DNA from 3 places in the Hydrogenoanaerobacterium sp. genome. Region 2 is predicted to be linked to each of the others. Evidence: predicted binding sites of a transcription regulator. Region 2 holds the regulator's gene; each other region holds the start of a gene.
What was found. The regulator Rex, encoded in region 2, represses fermentation and respiration genes when NADH is low (regulators of the CRP and FNR family bind a similar motif). The targets are predictions, from matches to a motif close to ATTGTTAANNNNTTAACAAT.
Positions count from the first base shown of each region.

Region 1: the regulator Rex is predicted to act here: its motif matches at 1,909-1,928, upstream of adhE (bifunctional acetaldehyde-CoA/alcohol dehydrogenase).
Region 3: the regulator Rex is predicted to act here: its motif matches at 1,803-1,822, upstream of RTV33_RS08465 (phosphoglycerate kinase).

Region 1 is NZ_DALZQO010000018.1:23,590-28,264, forward strand. It holds gene RTV33_RS11070 (LTA synthase family protein) at 1-1,721, shown strand, start outside; gene adhE (bifunctional acetaldehyde-CoA/alcohol dehydrogenase) at 2,007-4,628, shown strand.
Region 2 is NZ_DALZQO010000008.1:78,102-82,776, forward strand. It holds gene RTV33_RS06815 (isocitrate/isopropylmalate family dehydrogenase) at 1-494, shown strand, start outside; gene RTV33_RS06820 (redox-sensing transcriptional repressor Rex) at 518-1,177, shown strand; gene RTV33_RS06825 (helix-turn-helix transcriptional regulator) at 1,214-1,474, opposite strand; gene RTV33_RS06830 (hypothetical protein) at 1,575-1,715, shown strand; gene RTV33_RS06835 (hypothetical protein) at 1,814-2,224, opposite strand; gene RTV33_RS06840 (glucose-6-phosphate isomerase) at 2,288-3,625, opposite strand; gene RTV33_RS06845 (D-alanyl-D-alanine carboxypeptidase family protein) at 3,736-4,675, opposite strand, start outside.
Region 3 is NZ_DALZQO010000011.1:53,914-58,588, forward strand. It holds gene trmL (tRNA (uridine(34)/cytosine(34)/5-carboxymethylaminomethyluridine(34)-2'-O)-methyltransferase TrmL) at 342-845, shown strand; gene RTV33_RS08460 (DegV family protein) at 850-1,731, shown strand; gene RTV33_RS08465 (phosphoglycerate kinase) at 1,864-3,075, shown strand; gene tpiA (triose-phosphate isomerase) at 3,275-4,042, shown strand; gene gpmI (2,3-bisphosphoglycerate-independent phosphoglycerate mutase) at 4,058-4,675, shown strand, end outside.

The DNA of each region.
Region 1 (4,675 bases), on a different contig from region 2:
TTTTCCCATTGATGTTGGTTTTGGTGGTGGAAAATACTCACCTGCAAAGCTTGCCCGCTTTGCTGCGCTTTATGAGCGGGTCGATTGGTGTGCTGGTGTACGACTACTTCTTTGTAGCTATCATCTTTGCGGGGCTTGCGCTGATCCTAAGGCAGGTATGGCTTGCAATGTTTGTAGAGGGCTGTGTGCTCTATTCGCTGTCGCTGGTAGAATATTTTAAGTTTGATGCGAACGGCACGCACTTCAGCATTGCTGATTTGGTTATGGCGGGCAAAGTGTCCGATATTGCTCGCTTTACAAAGATTGACATCAACTTTGTTATGGTAATCAACCTTACCATCTTGATTCTATATGTGCTATGGACAGCGTTTTTGCGCATACGCGTCAATCTGCCGGTGATGAAATCACTTTCGCTTGGCGCGGGAACGCTGGCGCTGCTTACGGCAGTCATTTCAGTACCTGCAATTTACACCTCGGTGTACAAGCTGTGCGGCATCGATTATCAGCCCACCTACAGCCCCTACAGCAGCGACGAAGTGTTTCAAAACAATATGCAGATTGCATTTTTAAGCCAGAATATTTCCGAAAGGATTACGCAGAAGCTTTCAAAACCGCAAAACTATTCGGAGGATGCGATAGAAGCGCTGCTGCCGGAGAAGAGTGAGTCGCAGGGGGGCGATTTTCAGTCTCCCGATGTGATTCTCATTATGTCGGAGGCATACACCGATTTCCGCCGCTTTGACGGTCTTTCGGTACCAAAAGATACTTACAGCAACTTCGACCGGCTTTCGCGCGAGGGCTACAAGGGGAAAGCGCTGGTGCCTACCTTTGGAGGTTATACCTGTAAAACCGAATTTGAACTGCTGTTCGGGCTGCCGGTAAAAGGCATCGGCAACGAAGATATTCCGCATCAGCTGTTTACCGATGGCTCACCCCGCCCCACGTTTGCGTCGTATCTTAAGAAACGGGGCTATACCACCAGTTTTCTGCACCCCTTTTCTGCCAGCTTTTACAACCGCGACAAGGCCTACAAAAGCTATGGCTTTGACAACTTGTATTTTGAAAATGACTTTACGGTAAAGCAAACTCGCCTTGGCGGATACATTGACGACAGCACGCTGGTGCGTCAGATTCAAGCAACGCTTAAGCAGGGCGGCGACAAGCCCAACTTTATTTTTGCAGTCTCTATGCAAAATCACGGGCCGTACACCGATACAAACAAATACGCGATAAAAGACAGCCGCCTTACTGCGGAAGAGCAGGCTGAGGTTGGGCGCTATCTGTATGGTATCGGCCAAACAGATAAGGCACTTAACGAACTGACTGCTTACCTGAAAACGCGCAGTAAGCCTACGGTTTTAATGTTTATCGGCGACCATTATCCTTATCTTGGTAAGCAGGGGGCACTGTATAAAAAGCTTACCAAATCGGTGAGCGGCTACAGCCTTTACCAGCAGCCTTACCTGCTGTGGAGCAATTACCGCCATGACTATGCTTTGCCGCAGGAGCGTGTATCTGCATTTTATCTACCACATATTCTTGGCGACTATATCAATCTGCCGAAGGACCGTTTTTTGACCGATATGCAGCAGATGATGAGGACGACCCCGCAATACAGCTTTGACCTGGGGGAAAACAGCCCAGATGCACAAGCATTGCAGGAGTTTACGTATGACCGTACGCAGGGTGAAGCTTATTCAGCGAGTGCGCGCAGCAATTAAATAATGTATCAGTAAAAAAGCGGGCATGTGCCCGCTTTTTTTGTGGTTTTCGGCATAGAATAATGGAATAGGCCTGAAAGGGTGAATGTGCACATATTTTTAAAATTTTGTTTAGTAAATATCGTTAAAAAGATTGTTAAAATAATATCAAATAACCCTTGACGCGGCAACGAAAGCAGGGTATAATATTGTTAAAGAATTAACAAACAAGTGTTGATTCCCAAACGAATGAAAATCAGTTTTGCAGATGCAGAACGCTTACAATAGTGCTAGGAGGAAAAGATTATGGCAGAGAAAAAAGTTCAAACCGTACCGGAAAAACCTGTTGAAACAAAAGAGATGATCGACACTTTAGTGGCAAAGGCAAATGTTGCACTGCATGAGTTTATGCAGCTTGATCAAAAACAGGTGGATGCCATTGTTCACGAAATGTCTCTTGCAGGCTTGGATGCACACGAACTGCTTGCCAAGATGGCAGTTGAAGAAACCGGCAGAGGCGTTTATGAGGATAAAGTCATCAAAAACATGTTTGCTACCGAATACATCTGGCACAGTATTAAGCACCAGCAGACAGTTGGCGTTATCGACGAGAACGAAATGGAGGGCTACGTTGAGGTTGCAGAGCCTGTCGGCGTTATCTGCGGTGTTACGCCCACAACCAACCCCACCTCCACCACACTGTTTAAAAGTATTATCGCGGTAAAAACCCGCAACCCTATCATCTTCGGTTTCCATCCCTCCGCTCAGAAATGCTCTGCCGAAGCTGCGCGCATAGTTTACGAGGCTGCAGTAAAAGCCGGCGCACCCAAAGACTGCATTCAGTGGATTGAGCACCCCTCCATTGAGGCTACCAACCTGTTGATGAACCACCCCGGCGTCGCAACCATTCTGGCAACAGGTGGCCCCGGCATGGTAAAGGCTGCTTACTCGGCCGGTAAACCCGCACTGGGCGTAGGCCCCGGCAACGTACCGTGTTACATCGAGAAAACCGCGGAAATTGAGAGAGCCTGCACCGACTTGATGATGTCCAAAACCTTTGATAACGGAATGATCTGTGCATCTGAGCAGGCGGTTATCGTCGACAAAGAGATCAAAGATAAATTTGAGGCTTACATGAAAGCCAACAACTGCTATTTCTTAAACAAAGACGAGACCCAAAAGATTTCAAACTATGTAATCAACACCGAGAAAATGGCGGTTAATGCAGCAGTTGTGGGTAAATCCGCTTATTGGATTGCAGAGCAGGCGGGGATAAAGGTTCCCGAGAAAACAAAAATTCTCATTGCGCCGCTGCCTGAGCCAAGCCTTGACTACCCTTTGAGCCTTGAAAAGTTAAGCCCGGTACTCGCATACTTTGTATCGAACAGCAGGGAACAGGGCTTTGCATATGCTGCTAAAATGCTGGAGCTGGGCGGCTTGGGTCACTCTGCGGTCATCCACACCTCCGACAATGATTTAGCTGAGAAATACGGCACCGAGATGAAGGTCGGCCGTGTCATCGTAAACTCGCCGTCCTCGCAGGGTGCGATTGGCGACATTTACAACACCAACACCCCGTCACTCACCCTTGGCTGTGGTTCTTACGGTAAAAACTCTGTTTCGCAGAACGTTTCTACCGTAAACCTAATCAATAAAAAACGGATTGCCAAGAGGAGAACCAATATGCAGTGGTTTAAGATTCCGCCGAAAATCTATTTCGAGGAGGATTCCATTCAGTATCTGGAAAAAATGCCCGACATCACCAGAGCATTTATCGTTACAGATCCGATGATGGTGAAGCTCGGCAATATCGACAAAATCCTCTACTACCTCAGAAAACGTAAGGAATACTGCCACAGTGAGATTTACTCCGATGTTGAGCCCGATCCGTCTGTAGAGTGCATTATGAGGGGCGTAGAAGCGATGAACACCTTCCAGCCTGATGTTATCATTGCCATAGGCGGCGGTTCCGCTATCGACGCTGCAAAAGGTATGTGGCTGTTCTATGAGCACCCCGACACTTCCTTTGATGGGCTGAGAATGCGCTTTCTCGATATCAGAAAAAGAACCTTCCAATTCCCGAAGCTTGGCAAACGCACACAGCTTGTCGCTATCCCCACCACCTCCGGTACCGGTTCTGAAGTTACCAGCTTCTCGGTTATCACAGATAAGCAGAACGGGAACATCAAATATCCTCTGGCTGACTACGAGCTTACCCCCGATGTTGCAATCATCGATCCGCAGTTCTGTATGTCAATGCCAAAATCCATTACCGCCGATACCGGCTTGGATGTTTTGACACACGCGATTGAGGCCTATGTCTCGGTCATGGCTTCCGATTACACCGATGGCCTTGCAATTAAGGCGATTGAGCTGGTATTCGAAAACCTTCGCCGTGCGTACAACAACGGCAGCGAGGACAGAGAGGCAAGAGAGAAGATGCACAATGCTTCTGCCATTGCAGGTATGGCGTTCACCAACGCATTCCTTGGTCTAAACCACTCTATGGCCCATAAGCTGGGCGGCGAGTACCATATTCCTCACGGACGTGCAAACGCGATTCTGTTGCCATACGTGATAGAGTACAACGCGCAGAAGCCTACCAAGTTCCCTTCGTTCCCCAAATACAAAAAATTTATTGCAGACGAAAGATATGCGAAGATTGCAAGATACCTCGGTCTGCCCGCAAAAACCACCGAAGAAGGCGTTGCCTCATTGATAAAAGCGATCAGAGAGCTGATGAACGACCTGGATAGACCCGGTTCTATCAAAGAGTGCGGCGTGGATGAAGCGTTGTTCAACAGCAAGCTGGAGGATCTCTCGTACAAAGCATTTGAGGATCAGTGCACTACAGCAAACCCGAGATATCCTTTGGTCAGCGAAATCAAAGAGATCTATAAAAAAGCTTACTACGGTGAAGCAAAATAATTTTCGCCAAACTTCTCAGTTTTAAATACTCCAACACACAACAAGAA
Region 2 (4,675 bases):
CCGACGGCAAGTTCTTAAAGCTTTGCCAGAACATTGCAAAAGAGTATCCCGACATCGCAACCGATGACTGGTACATCGATATTATGACGGCGAAGCTGATTGACCAAAAGCGCAGAAAAGATTTTCAGGTTATGGTGCTGCCCAATCTCTACGGCGATATCATTACCGATGAAGCGGCAGAGATGCAGGGCGGTGTAGGTACCGCAGGCAGTGCCAACCTTGGCAAACGTTATGCGATGTTTGAGGCAATTCATGGCTCAGCACCCAGAATGATGGATGAAGGCAGAGGCTGCTATGCAGACCCTTGCTCGATGCTGCGCGCGGCTGTTATGCTGCTTTCGCACATTGGCCACCAGACCGAGGCGAACAAGCTGGAGCGTGCACTTGACATCTGCATGTACGAAGAGAAAAAACTTACCATTACAGGACGCGACACCGGCGCTACCTGTGAAGATTTTGGCAACTATGTTATGAGGACGATTGAATCTCTGTAAATTTGTTGGAAAAGGTGAATGCAATGAACAAACAGGTATCTATCTCTGTTATCAGACGACTGCCGAGATATTACCGCTTTCTTGGTGAACTTTTGAAAAACGGAATACATAGAATCTCCTCGCGTGAGCTCTCCTCTCGTATGGGGCTTACCGCGTCACAGATCAGGCAGGATTTAAACTGCTTTGGCGGGTTTGGTCAACAGGGCTATGGCTACAATGTCGAGGCATTGTATGGCGAAATTGCCCATATTCTCGGGCTAGATCAGAACTATAAAACCATTCTTATCGGTGTAGGTAACCTCGGCCGTGCGGTTGCCAACCATATGACGTTTGACGGTAGGGGCTACAGTCTGATTGGGTTGTTTGACAGCAACGAAAAAATTGTGGGCGAGGTTGTGCGTAACATTACCGTTATGGATATGAACCAGATGGAAGATTTTTGCATCAAAAACAAGCCCGATGTTGCAATTTTGTGTACCCCGCGTGAAGCGACACAGCGCATTGCCGACAAGCTCGTGGAGCTTGGTGTGCGTGGCTTCTGGAACTATTCGCATTACGATATTAACATGAAGCACCCACATGTTGCGGTAGAAAACGTTCACCTCGGTGATAGTCTGATGACCCTGTGCTACAAGGTAAAGGACATCGATTACAAAGACACCGCTGACAATGCGGAAAATTAAGTGCAAAAGGCTGCGATCGATTGATCGCAGCCTTTTTTATAAACCAGAGGTACAATCTGTAAGTGCTTCGAGGGATACCTTCAGTACTGCTGCAAGTGCTATCAACTCAATATCTGTGACAAAACGCTCACCGCTTTCAATTCTTTGAATTGCGTTTTTATCAATATCAAGCCCTTGCCTTTGCAATTGATCTGCAAGCATTCGCTGTGAAACTTTAGGATTTAAACTTTTTCGTATCTTGGCTATATTCTTGCCGCAGATATTATTTCTGCCATCAGTAGCTCTGTTTTTATACATACAACACCAACTTTGACACTTAGTTATTGTCATTTAAACTATTGTATGATAAAATGGAGCAAAATATGACATCTGCTGAATGTCAAAAGGAGAGGATAAAGTGCCGGACTACGAAAAAATGTACCATGTACTGTTTAACAAGGTGACCAATGCGATCGAACAGCTGCAAACGGCGCAGCAAATTACCGAGGAAATTTGTATTGCTACAGATGAGCAGACAGACAAAAAAGAGGATGGCTAAGCCATCCTCTTTTTATTTTTTACTATTACCGCCCGAAGCAAAAAGCTTTATGCGAGTAAGCACTCTGCCCAGGCTGTGCTGCCGGGCGGATGCCCGAATCAGACGATATATTTTTTAACACTTTCGGGAAGCTCAGATGCATCGCAGGAAACGGTAAAGATGATAGTAGCCTTGCTTACTTCAACAAGGGCATTCAGGCTTTCGATAAATGCAGCAAACTCGTTGAAATCTTTGCCGCCAATTTTCAGCGTTCCATCTACAAAGATTTCGGAAATATCGTAGTTGCCTGCAAAAATACCTGCGAGGAAGCCGTAAAAAGCACTGTAGTTCTCAACCTTGTAATCTTCAATATCAATCAATCTTACCGCATGGTCAATATTATAGGTCATTTTAAGCCCTTTTTCGACGCATACAATGTTGCCGGTTGTTGTTTTAACAGCTGCGTTGATCTGATTGATGAGTGTTTTGGTTTTACCGGAGCCTTTGTTTCCCACAATGAGCTTAATCATGTTTTATTCCTCCCAGTTTTTGGTGTATTTTGGTATCACCCTACGGCGATTTTTGTGTACTTCTTATTTGAGTTTTGCTTCCAACTCCGCCTTCATATCTTCATAACCCGGCTTGCCAAGCAGTGCAAACATGTTCTTTTTGTAGCTCTCAACACCCGGCTGATCAAACGGGTTGACGTCCAGAGTGTAACCGGAGATCGCACATGCTTTCTCAAAGAAGTAAACCATGTAGCCAAACTCGTATTCATTCATTTCGGGGAGCTCGAGTACAATGTTGGGTACGCCGCCCTCGGTGTGGGCCAAGATAGTGCCCTCCAGCGCTTTTCTGTTGACGATGGACATATTCTGCTCAGACAGGAAGTTGAGTCCATCGGCGTTGGATGCGTCACGCCCGATAAACAAATCGGTTTTGGGCTTTTTAATATCCACAACCGTTTCGATGAGGATTCGCTCACCCTCTTGAATGTATTGGCCCATTGAGTGGAGATCGGTTGAGAAGGTTGCGGAGGATGGGAACAAGCCTTTGTTCTCTTTGCCCTCGCTTTCGCCGAACAGCTGTTTGAACCATTCTGCCATCATGGTGAAAGCGGGCTCATAGCTGACGAGCATTTCAATCGATTTGCCCTTGCGGTACAGACAGTTGCGAATAGCCGCATAGCGGTAGCAGTCGTTGGAGGCAACATCGTCATTGTCAAGCTCTTTCTGAGCGGCTGCCGCGCCTGCCATAACCGAATCGATGTCGATACCGGCAACAGCGATGGGCAAAAGGCCAACCGCGGTGAGAACCGAAAATCTGCCGCCTACGTCATCGGGAATACCAAAGGTTTCGTAGCCCTGCTCGTTGCACAGCTGCTTAAGCGTGCCACGTGCTTTGTCGGTAGTGCAGTAGATTCTGCCCTTTGCACCGTCAACACCGTATTTTTTCTCGAGTAGCTCGCGGAAGATGCGAAATGCCAAGGCAGGTTCGGTGGTGGTGCCGGATTTGGAAATAACATTAATCGAGATATCCTTTCCCTCACACAGCGCGAGAATTTCGTTTAAATAAGCGGGGTTTATGTTGTTGCCTGCAAAGAATATCTCAGGTGTGTCTTTTTTCAGGTTGTTGTAGAAAGGGGAACGGAGCAGCTCAATGGCAGCTCGTGCGCCGAGGTAGCTTCCGCCGATACCGATGACGATTAAAATATCGCTGTCTTTTTTGATTTTTTCTGCGGCAGCTTTAATTCTTGCGAACTCTTCTTTGTCGTATTCGGTAGGGAGATTCAACCAGCCCAAAAAGTCGTTGCCTTTGCCGTTGCCTTCATGCAGGGTTTTATGTGCAGCCTTAATCTCGGGGTAAATTGCATTGAGTTCAGCATCTGTTAAAAAGCCCTTCACATAGTTGGCATTTAGTTTCATTGCCATTTAAAATTCCTCCACTTTCTATGTCTCTATTCTACAATATTACAGCATTATTTGCAAGTATCTTGTTCGAATATATTAATAATTTATGCATTTTTCACAATAAATTCATTTTATTTTAACTTTATCAGCGAGCCGAATAATTTTTTCATTCCGTTGGGGAAAGTCATTCGCTCAACACCGCAAGCCGCCTTCAACGGGTACTCGGCAATGGGGTTGCTGTCGAGCGAAATCAAAACTTTACCGAGAATCTGCCCTTCCTCAACCGGTGCAACAACATCCGGCACCAGACTGATGCGCTGCTCAAGCTTTTGCTCATCACCCTGTTTCACCACAATTGCCTTTGGAGACTCATATTGCACTGCAACCTCGGGCTGTGTGCCACGTAAAACCTTAACGGGGTTAAGCTGTGCATCAATGTTCGGTGGGGTTGCCATGGCATAGTTTGCAAAGCCGTAATCAAGCAGCTTGCGGGCGCCTGCAAAACGGTCATCGCTTGTGGGTGCACCCAGCACCACCGCCACCAGCGAAAGCCCTTTGCGCTGTGCCGAGGCAGAAAGACAACTGCCCGCACCGTTGGTTGTACCGGTTTTTAGCCCGGTGGTGCCGTCGTAAAAACGCACCAGCTTATTGGTATTTACCAGTTGTGTTTTGCCGCCGCGCAACGAATCCATCCATACGGTGGTGTATTCTTTGATTTTGTCATGCTTTAACAACTCACTGGACATAATGGCGATATCACGCGCGGTGGTTAAATGCTCTTTTTCATCCAATCCGCATGCGTTGCGGAAGGTGGTATTGTTCATGCCCAGCTCCTTGGCGCGTTCGTTCATCATCGCCACAAAGCCCTCTTCGCTGCCAGCTACCGCTTCGCCCAACAGTACCGAGGCGTCGTTTGCAGAGGAGATTGCCGCCGCCTTGAGCAGGTCGTGTACGCTCATCTGCTCATTTGGTTCCAACCAAATCTGGCTGCCGCCCATGGTTGCAGCATGCTCCGAGCAGGAAATCATATCTTCCATTTTTAGTTTGCCCGTATCGAGTGCCTCCATAACC
Region 3 (4,675 bases), on a different contig from region 2:
GCAAAAGAAGCGCAAAAACTACACACAACCGCAAAAAAAGCTGCGAAACCGCACGCAACCTATTGTGTAAACATTTGGTAACGGGTATAATAATCTGTAGACCAAATAGTAACAAATGGCGGAAACGCTTGATTCTATAAGCCGTTATTCGCTATAATATTATCTGCTGAATCAATCGTTCATGCGGTCAGATGTTATTGCATCTGCAAATTCGGTGCGCAGCGTCAAGTTCTTTGCAAAGCAGCTTTATCGCATTTTTAAAATGTTCAGCACGCAACATAATAAAAATTATTTTACTTTCATAAACTGATTTGATTATAAAGGGGAAACATTATTACAGAATGTCTATTTTAAACCTTGTCCTCGTCGAGCCTCAAATTCCCCAGAACACCGGCAATATTGCGCGTACCTGTGCAGCAACAGGGGCTCGCTTGCATTTAGTGGGGCCAATGGGTTTCGTAATCGATGACAAAAAGCTGAAAAGGGCAGGGCTCGATTACTGGCATTTACTCGATATTACCTATTACAAAGATACCGCAGAGTTTTTTAGTAAAAACAAAGGCGGTGAGTTTTTCTACTTCACCACCAAGGGCAGGCATATTCACAGCGACGTGCAATACCCCGACAACGCCTACCTCGTATTTGGCAGGGAGGATGCAGGCCTGCCCGAGCAGCTGCTGTACCAAAACCCCAATTTTTGTGTACGCCTGCCTATGGTCGATGAGGCGCGCAGCCTCAACCTTTCCAATACTGTCGCAATCGCAGCCTACGAGGTGCTGCGCCAGTGGAATTACCCGACGCTCAAATGGTCTGGGCAGCTTACCAAATATAAATGGGAGGACTAACAGCTTGGAAAAAATTAAATTTCTAACCGATTCTGCGTGCGACCTTCCGCAGGAGATTGCACAGGAGTTCGACATTACCGTGCTGCCTATTCCCATCACAGTAGACGGTGTCGGCTATCAGGAACGGGTCGATTTTACCCCGCAGCAGTTTTATAAGCTTTTGCTTGAGGCAAAAACCATTCCTACCACCAGCCATATCACCGTTATTAGCTTTGCCGAGCAATATAAACTGGCTTACCAACAGGGCTATACACATATGGTGGTTACAACCATCAACTCAAAAGGCTCGAATATGTATGACGCGGCTAATATGGCAAAGAACCTGTTTTACGACGATTGCCCCGACGCACAGGGTAGCTTTACCATTTATGTAATCGACTCGCAGGTATACACCATCCCCTACGGCTACGCCCAATGTGAAGCGGCGAAGATGGCGAAAAACGGGATACCCTGTGCCGAAATTGTGGATTACCTCATCGATTTTTTTGACCGCGTAGAGGTTTACTTTGCGGTTTATTCGCTGGAATTTGCAAAAAAATCGGGACGCATCAGTGTTGCGTCCGCTTTTGTGGGAGATGTACTTGGGCTTCGCCCTATTCTTTCCATCATTGGGGGGGATATGAAGATTGTCGACAAGGTGCGTGGGGACAAAAACGTCGTTCCCAAGCTTGCTGAAATTGCGGAGAAACGGCGTGTGGGCGACACCCCTTACTTGGGTATCCGCGCTATGACCGACGACGTCGGCGAGCAGCTGATGGATTTGATGCAGGAGAAAACAGGTACCCCGCCGCTGGGGCTTTACTATGCGGGTGCGTCCATCACCATCAATGCAGGCCCGCGGCTTGCCGGTATTATGGTTTTAGGGGAGAAACGCACCAAAAAATAGCGATTCTATTCGCCATTTTATACAATGTCGCACTTGAAAAAATCGACATCATGCTATAGAATAAAGTATGGATTGTTTTTAGTTTAACAATACCCCAAACAGGTAATCAAAGATAAGGAAAGGGAGACTGAAATGACAGCTTTCAACAAAAAGACGGTTGACGATATCAATGTTTCCGGAAAAAAAGTACTGGTGCGTTGCGATTTTAACGTACCCCTGAAAAGCGGCGTAATTACCGACGAAAACAGAATTGTCGCTGCACTGCCCACCATTAAAAAACTTATTGCAGACGGAGGAAAAGTAATCCTCTGCTCTCACCTCGGCAAGCCTAAGGGCGAGCCCAAACCCGAGCTTTCTCTTGCTCCGGTAGCCGTTCGTCTTTCCGAGCTTCTCGGCAAAGAGGTTGTTTTCGCTGCAGATGATAACGTAGTAGGCGAGAATGCTAAAAAAGCGGTTGAAGCAATGAAAGACGGCGATGTGGTTCTGCTTCAGAACACCCGTTACCGCGCAGAAGAAACCAAAAACGGCGAAGCGTTCAGCAAAGAGCTTGCAAGCCTTTGCGAGGTTTTTGTAAACGATGCATTCGGCGCTGCGCACAGAGCACACTGCTCCACCGTTGGCGTAACCCAGTTTGTCAAAGAGGCAGCGGTTGGTTACCTAATGGGTAAAGAGCTCAAATACCTCGGCAACGCAGTTACAGACCCTGCCAGACCCTTCGTCACCATCCTTGGCGGCGCAAAGGTTGCAGATAAACTGAACGTAATCGAGAACCTGCTGAGCAAAGCCGATACTCTAATCATCGGCGGCGGCATGGCATACACCTTCCTTGCTGCAAAAGGCTATGGCGTAGGTACTTCTTTGCTCGATTCCGAGAAAATTGATTACTGCAAAGATATGCTTAAAAAAGCAGAGGAGAAAGGGGTCAAAATCCTTCTTCCTGTTGACTGCGTTATTGCAAAATCCTTCCCCGATCCCATCGATGCTGAAATCGAGGTTAATGTTGTTTCGGCTGATGCAATCCCCGCTGATTTCATGAGCCTTGATATCGGCCCCAAAACAGCCGAGCTGTTTGCCGATGCTGTTAAATCTGCGAAAACTGTGGTTTGGAACGGCCCCATGGGTGTGTTTGAAAACCCCGTTCTGGCAAAGGGGACTATTACCGTTGCGAAAGCACTTGCTGAAACCGACGCCATCACCATCATTGGCGGCGGCGACTCTGCTGCTGCGGTCAACACCCTGGGCTTTGGCGATAAAATGACTCATATCTCCACAGGCGGTGGCGCTTCTCTTGAATTCCTTGAGGGTAAAGAGCTTCCCGGTATCGCTTGTGTAAACGACAAATAGCCGGAAAACGTCCGGCTACGCTCCGGGCAGGCAACCTGTACAGCTCTTATCATACTGCCCACATATAACCGCCACAAAATCGGCATAATACAAGGCGCGGGCAGGTACCGCGCCTTTTTCTTCATCCGCCTGAGAAAGCGGGTTAGAATAGAACACGATGAACATAGAGATCATATATTTTTTATAAAGGAGAACTACTATGAATAAAGCATTGCGTAAAGCAGTTATTGCAGGTAACTGGAAAATGAATAAGACCCGCCCAGAGGCAAAAGCACTGATTGAGGAGCTGAGTCCCCTCGTAGCGTCCGCTGATTGTGACGTTGTCATCTGTGTGCCCTACACCAACCTCGAAACAGCTCTCGATATGACCAAGGGCACCAACATTAAAGTGGGTGCTCAAAACTGCCATTGGGCCGCTTCCGGCGCGTTTACTGCTGAAATTTCTGCAGGTATGCTCACCGAAATGGGCGTAGAATATGTTGTCATCGGTCACTCCGAGAGAAGACAGTTCTTCGGCGAAACCGATGTTACAGTTAACAAGCGCGTCAGAGCTGCGCTGGATGCAGGCTTAACCGTAATTCTCTGCGTAGGCGAGCTGCTTGAGCAGCGTGAGCAGGGTATTACAGAGGAGACCTGCGGACTGCAGACCAAAATTGCGCTGCAGGGTGTTTCCAAAGAAGAGCTTGCAAAAATTATTATTGCGTACGAGCCGGTATGGGCAATCGGCACCGGTAAAACCGCAACTTCCGATCAGGCAAATGAAGTCAACGGCTACATCCGCAGTGTGGTAGAGAAGCTGTATGACAAGGCTGCTGCCGATGCGATGACCGTACAGTACGGCGGCTCTATGAACGCTGCCAATGCAGAAGAGCTGCTCGGCAAAGAGCATGTAGACGGCGGCCTCATCGGCGGCGCTTCTCTGAAAGCCCCCGACTTTGCAGCAATCGTTGCTGCCGCGTCTAAGTAAAAGGAGGAATCTCATATGGCGAAAAGACCATTAGCACTTATTATTCTCGACGGCTTTGGCAAAAATGACAATGAATACGGCAATGCAATCAAAGCCGCGCACAAGCCAAATATCGATAAAATTTTTTCACAGAATCCCCGTACCCTCATCGGTGCATCCGGTATGGACGTTGGTCTGCCCGAGGGGCAGATGGGCAACTCTGAGGTAGGCCACACCAACATTGGTGCGGGCCGTGTCGTTTATCAGGAGCTCACAAGAATCACAAAATCCATTGCAGATGGCGACTTTTTTGGCAACGAGGCGCTGAACGCTGCCATTGAGAACTGCAAAAAGAACGGCACAGCTCTGCACCTGATGGGGCTAATGTCTGATGGCGGCGTACACAGCCACAATGCTCACTTGTATGGCCTGCTACAGCTCGCCAAGAACGCAGGGCTCACCAAGGTCTACGTCCATTGCTTTATGGACGGCAGAGACGTCCCTCCGACATCCGGCAAGGCCTTCCTTGTTGAGCTGGAAGCAAAGATGGCGGAAATCGGTGTGGGTAAAATCGCTACTGTGATGGGCAGATATTATTCAATGGATCGTGATAACCGCTGGGAGCGTGTTTCTAAGGCATACGCTGCAATGGCA